2 regions of the Achromobacter sp. NCFB-sbj8-Ac1-l genome follow, and region 2 is predicted to be linked to the other one. Evidence: predicted binding sites of a transcription regulator. Region 2 holds the regulator's gene; the other holds the start of a gene.
What was found. Region 2 encodes LexA, which represses DNA repair genes until DNA is damaged. Its sites were predicted from a motif close to ACTGTATNNNNATACAGT; they were not measured.
Positions count from the first base shown of each region.

Region 1: the regulator LexA is predicted to act here: its motif matches at 1,971-1,988, upstream of imuA (translesion DNA synthesis-associated protein ImuA).

Region 1 covers NZ_CP199812.1:3,431,768-3,435,174, forward strand. Annotated here, with positions in the region: gene ACUDP5_RS15725 (amino acid permease) at 31-1,578, shown strand; gene ACUDP5_RS15730 (hypothetical protein) at 1,581-1,742, opposite strand; gene imuA (translesion DNA synthesis-associated protein ImuA) at 2,033-2,731, shown strand; gene ACUDP5_RS15740 (Y-family DNA polymerase) at 2,661-3,407, shown strand, end outside.
Region 2 covers NZ_CP199812.1:3,971,919-3,975,325, forward strand. Annotated here, with positions in the region: gene ACUDP5_RS18110 (aspartate/tyrosine/aromatic aminotransferase) at 1-1,112, shown strand, start outside; gene lexA (transcriptional repressor LexA) at 1,284-1,934, shown strand; gene lon (endopeptidase La) at 2,110-3,407, opposite strand, start outside.

The DNA.
Region 1 (3,407 bases), 540 kb from region 2:
TAGGCCCATTGTAAAATGCGCGCCATACGCATTTCGACGCATTCCATGAAAACACCGACGACAGACTCGGGAAATCCTCCGGCCGGCCAAAACCAGTTGCACCGCGTGCTCAAGGCACGCCACCTGACCATGATAGCCCTGGGCGGCGCCATCGGCACCGGCCTGTTCATCGCGTCCGGCGCCGCCATCGCGCAGGCGGGCCCCGGCGGCGCGCTGATGGTCTATCTGCTGATCGGCCTGATGGTCTATTTCATCATGACCAGCCTGGGCGAGCTGGCCACCTTCATGCCCGTGTCGGGCTCGTTCTGCACCTATGCGTCCCGCTATGTCGACGGCGGCTTCGGCTTCGCGCTGGGCTGGAACTTCTGGCTCAGCTGGGCCACGGTGGTGGCGGTGGACGTGGTGGCCGCCCAACTGGTCATGGCGTACTGGTTTCCCGATACGCCTGGATGGATCTGGAGCATCCTGTTCCTGTCCCTGACTTTCGGGCTGAACGCCTTTTCGGCGCGCAGCTTCGGCGAGGCCGAATACTGGTTCGCCATCATCAAGGTGGTCGCCGTCCTGTGCTTCATCGTGCTGGGCGTGGCCATGCTGGCGGGCATCATCCACAGCGACGCGCCGGTGGGCGTGCGCAACTGGTCGGTGGGCGACGCGCCCTTCGTGGGCAACGCCGCCACCTGGGTGGGCGTGGCCATGGTGGTGGCCTATTCGTTCCAGGGCACCGAACTGGTGGCGGTGGCGGCCGGCGAATCCGAAAACCCGCGCCGCAACGTGCCGCGCGCCATCAACCATGTGTTCTGGCGCATCCTGCTGTTCTACGTGCTGGCCATCCTGATCATCGGCCTGCTCATCCCCTACACCGACCCGCAACTGCTGCGCAACGAAGTCGCGGACGTGGCCGTCAGCCCGTTCACGCTGGTGTTCCAGCACGCCGGGCTGCTGTCGGCGGCCACCGTGATGAACGCGGTGATCCTGACGTCGGTGCTGTCGGCCGGCAATTCCGGCATGTACGCCGCCACGCGCATGCTGTTCAACATGGCCGTCGAAGGCCAGGCGCCGGCCCTCTTCAGGCGCCTGACGCGCAGCGGCGTGCCGCTATACGCGCTGCTGGCCACCACCGCGCTTGCCTGCCTGTGCATGTTCAGCGTGGTCTACAGCCCCAAGGCGGTCTACATCTGGCTGCTCAACTTCGCGGGCATGACCGAATTCATCGTCTGGCTGAGCATCGCGGTCAGCCATTACCGCTTCCGCCAGGGCTACATCAAGCACGGCTACGACACGGCCAACCTGCCCTACAAGGCCGGCCTGTTCCCGTTCGGCCCGCTATTGGCCTTCGTGCTGTGCCTGCTGGTCACGCTGGGCCAGAACTACCAGGCCTTTCTGGACGAGCGCATCGACTGGATCGGCGTGGCCTCGACCTACCTGGCGATTCCGTTGTTCCTGGCGTTCTGGATCGGCCACCGGCTGGTACGCAAGTCGCACTGGATCCGCTACGAGGACATGCAGTTCTACGGCCTGGAAGCCGATCGCGCGGCGGGGATTGGGCAGGATGAGCCGGCGGTGGCGGTGCGTTCCTGAGATCAGCGGTTCTCGCGGGGCTGACCCGTGCCGAGATTATCCGCCCAGGCTTGCACGGCCTGGTGATCGACAACGCGGCCACCCTCAACGTCGGTTAACGCTTCCTGGGTCTGCCGGTCACGCTTTTCGTCCTGGGCGGGCCGGACCGAAAGTGCTTGCGTCATGATGCCGCCGTGCAAGCATTGAAGTTGTGATGCCATCTGATCTACCTGGTTAGCCAACGGGCGCGCAGCCAGCACGCCCTGCCCCAAAAAAATTGCCTGTGCCAAATCGCACGGCCTGCCCCTGACTGGGGTTGTCAGGGCCAGTCACGATACCCTTGGACCCATCTCAAATGCACCACATCGGTGCATTTTTCGGACACTTTCCGCTACTTGCCGCTGGGGTAAAATACTGTATATTCATACAGCAACACCTACGCCAAACCCCAGGAAAACCGGGTCGTCCGCCCGCCATGCAGTCTCCAGAACACATCCACCCCGCCGTGTGGCGCGCTACCCAGCTTGCCCGGGGCGCCGCCCGCAGCCTGCCCACCGGCCATGCCGCCCTGTCGGCCGAGCTGCCCGATGGCGGCTGGCCGCTGGGTTCGCTGATCGAACTGCTTACCCCGCAGCCCGGCATCGGCGAAATCCGCCTGCTGCGGCCGGCCCTGGCGCAGCTTGAAACCCGCCGCGCCATTGCGCTGGTGCAGCCGCCGCATGCCCCGCATATCGCCAGCTGGATGAGCTGGCGGCTCGATCCCCGGCAACTGCTGTGGGTGGCCCCCGAAAAACCCCTGGATGCCCTCTGGGCCGCCGAACAGATCCTTAAAAACGGCAGTTGCGGCGCGCTGCTGTGCTGGCTGCCCCACGTGCGCCCCGAATCCCTGCGTCGCCTGCACCTGGCCGCCCAGGCCAGCGACCTGCTCTTTGTCGCCCTGCGCCCGGCCAGCGCGGCGCAAAACCCCACCCCCGCCCCCTTGCGCCTGGCGCTTGCGCCCGCCGCGGGTGGGTTGTCCGTCCATATTCTCAAGCGCCGGGGGCCGGTCTGCGACACCCCGCTGTACGTGGGCCTCGAGCCCGGCGCCCTTACGCCTTCCCGCCATGCGCCTCTGGATCGCCGCCTACCTGCGCTGCCTGCCGCTGGACGCCCTGCGCCCGCACTGGCCGCATGAAGACCAGGCCTGCGCGGTCCTCGACCAGGAACGCGTGGCCGCCCTCACCCCCGCCGCCCATCGGGCCGGGGTGCGCCCCGGCATGCGCCGCGGCGGCGCGGCCGCCATCGCGCCCGACGTCGACCTGCTGACGCGCGAACCCCTGGCCGAAGCCGACACCCTGCAAGGCGCGGCCCTGGCGCTGCTGCAATACACCCCCGAAGTCGCCCTGGCCGACGACGACACCATCCTGCTCAACGTGGGCGCCAGCCTGCTGTTCTTTCGCGGGCCGCGGGCCCTGCATCGGCGCGTGGCCGCCACGCTGGGCGCGCTGGACCTGCGCGTCTCGCTGGGCATGGCGCCCACGGCGGCCGGCGCCTGGCTGCTGGCCCACCGTCCGGGGCGCGCCCGGCTGCGCCGCACCCTGGCGTTGCCCACGCTGGCGCGCCGCCTGGACGCCCTGCCCGTGGCCTTGTTGCCGCAGGCGCAGCCGCGCCTGGACTGGCTGCACGACATCGGCTGCCACACGCTGGCCGACCTGCGCGCCCTGCCGCGTGCCGGCCTGCAACGGCGCAGCACCCCCGACCTGCTGCAGGCCCTGGATGCCGCCTACGGCCAGTCGCCCGAACTGCACCGCTGGATCGAACCGCCACCCAGCTTCTCGCGCCGCATCGAACTCATGGACTACGTCGAGCAC
Region 2 (3,407 bases):
GTAAAGTCAACCTGGGCGTTGGCGTGTACTACGACGACCAGGGCCGGATTCCCCTGCTGGGCGCGGTGCGCAAGGCCGAAATCGCCCGCATCGAAGCCGCTGCTGCCCGCGGCTATCTGCCGATCGAGGGCATCGCCGGCTACAACCAGGGCGCGCAAGCCCTGCTGATCGGCAAGGATTCCCCCCTGGTGACCGAAGGCCGCGTCCTCACCACCCAGGCCCTGGGCGGCACCGGCGCCCTCAAGATCGGCGCCGACTTCCTGCGCCAGCTGCTGCCGACCGCCAAGGTCCTGATCAGCGACCCCAGCTGGGAAAACCACCGCGCGCTGTTCGAACGCGCCGGCTTCGAAGTCGGCACCTACGCCTACTACGATGCCGCCACCCGTGGCCTGAATTTCGATGGCATGCTGGCCGCCCTGAAGGCCGCGCCGGCCCAGACCGTCGTCGTGCTGCACGCTTGCTGCCACAACCCCACGGGCGTGGACCCCACCTTCGAACAATGGCAGCAGATCGCCGCCGTCGTGAAGGAAAACAACCTGGTCCCGTTCCTGGACATCGCCTACCAGGGTTTCGGCGAAGGCCTCAAGGAAGATGCCGCCGTCGTGCGCCTGTTCGCCGACCTGAACATGACCATGTTCATCAGCTCGTCGTTCTCGAAGTCGTTCTCGCTGTACGGCGAGCGCGTCGGCGCCCTGACCGTCGTGGCCGGCAGCAAAGACCAGGCCACCCGCGTCCTGAGCCAGCTCAAGCGCGTCATCCGCACCAACTATTCCAACCCGCCCACCCACGGCGGCACGATCGTCTCGACGGTGCTGAACACGCCTGAACTGTTCGCCATGTGGGAACAGGAACTCGGCGCCATGCGCGACCGTATCCGCCTGATGCGCAAGCAACTGGTCGAGAAAATCAAGGAACACGGCGGCAAGCAGGACTTCAGCTTCGTGCTGCAGCAACGCGGCATGTTCTCGTACTCGGGCCTGACCTCGGCCCAGGTCGACCGCCTGCGCGAAGAGCATGGCGTCTATGCCGTCTCCAGCGGCCGCATCTGCGTTGCCGCCCTGAACAGCGGCAACATCGACCAGGTCGCCAAGGGCATCGCCGCGGTGCTGTAAAGCGCCTCGCACTGCCGGCACCAGCCAGACGGGACCTTCGGGTCCCGTTTTCATTGCCCGCGATTTATGGGTCTCTTGCCCTGGCGCTCGACACCCGCTTGCTTTTTTGCGTTATGTCCCCCAGAATGCTGCTGTATATATGTACAGTCCGACCCCAAACGGATCATCGCCATGGCCAGCAAACTCACTGATCGTCAACAGCAAATCCTGGACCTCATCCGGCAAACCGTCGCGCGCACGGGCTTTCCGCCCACCCGCGCCGAAATTGCCTTGGCCCTGGGATTTCGCTCGCCCAACGCGGCCGAAGACCATCTCAAGGCCCTGGCCCGCAAAGGCGCCATTGAGCTCACGGCCGGCGCCTCGCGCGGCATCCGCCTGAAAGACGCCTCGGCCGCCCCGACGCAAGCCGCCCTGCCCCTGCCAGGCCTGGCGCAGCTGCTGCTGCCGTTGGTAGGCCGGGTGGCCGCCGGCAGCCCCATCCTGGCCGCCGAACACGTCGAACGCGAAATCGGCGTCGACTCCAGCCTGTTCGCCCAGGCACCCGACTACCTGCTCAAGGTGCGCGGCATGAGCATGCGCGATGCCGGCATCCTCGAAGGCGACCTGCTCGCCGTCAAGAAGGCCTCCGAAGCCCGCAACGGCCAGATCGTGGTGGCCCGCCTGGGCGACGACGTCACCGTCAAGCGCCTGCAGCGCCAGCACGGCCGTATCGAACTGCTGCCCGAAAACCCCGACTTCGACACCATCGTGGTCGAAGCCGACCAGGAATTCGCGCTCGAAGGCATCGCGGTCGGCCTGATCCGCACCCACGCACTGCATTGATGCACCACTGAACCGCGCTTGGCTGGCCTCGCAGGCCGTTCCAGGTTCTCTATACGGCTCCCGCCCGGCCAGCGTCGCCGAGACACGCCGCAGTGCAGCCAAGCCTAAAAAAGAAACCCCGCCAAGGCGGGGTTTCTTGTTGAAGGCGCCGCAAGCAGCGCCTCTCGGGCCAGCATCAGTGCTTGAGCACCGGGTCCGTCGAGCCAGGCTCGGCCGGCTTGGCCACCAGCGGTTCCTTCACCGCCTCGTCTTCGGCCAGCGGCTCGGGCAGGCGTTCCAGGGCCAGTTCCAGCACCTTGTCGATCCAGCGCACCGGCACGATCTCGAGATGGTTCTTGACGTTGTCCGGGATCTCCGCCAAATCCTTGACGTTTTCTTCCGGGATCAAGACCGTCTTGATGCCACCGCGGTGAGCGGCCAACAGCTTTTCCTTCAAGCCGCCGATCGGCAGGACTTCGCCACGCAACGTGATTTCGCCCGTCATGGCGACATCGGCGCGCACCGGGATGCGCGACAGCGCCGACACCATGGCCGTGGTGATCGCAATACCCGCAGACGGACCGTCCTTGGGCGTCGCGCCTTCCGGCACGTGCACGTGCATGTCATGCTTCTCGAACACGCTGTCTGCAAAGCCCAAGCGACGGGCGCGTGAGCGCACCACCGTACGAGCCGCTTCGACCGATTCCTTCATCACGTCGCCCAGCGAACCGGTGCGTTGGATCACGCCCTTGCCGGGCATGTCCGCCACTTCGATCGTGAGCAGGTCGCCACCGACTTCCGTCCAGGCCAGGCCGGTCACTTGACCGATCTGGTTTTCCTTTTCGGCCATGCCGAAGGTGTAGCGGCGCACGCCGAGGTAGTCGCTCAGGTTGTCGCCCGTGACATTGACCGGCTTGACCTCGAGGGTCTTGCCTTCGGCCTTGGCACGATCGGTCTGGGTCAGCAATTGCTTGATGACTTTGCGGCAGATCTTGCCCACTTCGCGCTCGAGCGCACGCACACCGGCTTCGCGGGTGTAGTAGCGCACGATGTCGCGCAAGGCGCTGTCGTCGACGGTAAGCTCGGTATCCTTCACGCCGTTGTTCTTCATCAGCTTGGGCAGCAGATGGTCGCGGGCGATGTGGATCTTTTCTTCCTCGGTGTAACCCGACAGGCGGATCACTTCCATGCGGTCCAGCAGCGCCGGCGGAATGTTCAGCGTGTTGCTGGTCGCCACGAACATGACGTCGGACAGATCGAAGTCAACCTCGATGTAGTGGTCCTGGAACGTGTGGTTCTGTTCAGGATCCAGCACTTCGAGCAGCGCCGACGAGGGATCGCCACGGAAATCCATGCCCAGCTTGTCGATTTCGTCGAGCAGGAACAAGGGATTGCGCACGCCGACCTTCGACATGTTCTGGACGATCTTGCCCGGCATCGAACCGATGTAGGTCCGACGATGGCCGCGGATCTCGGCTTCGTCGCGCACGCCAC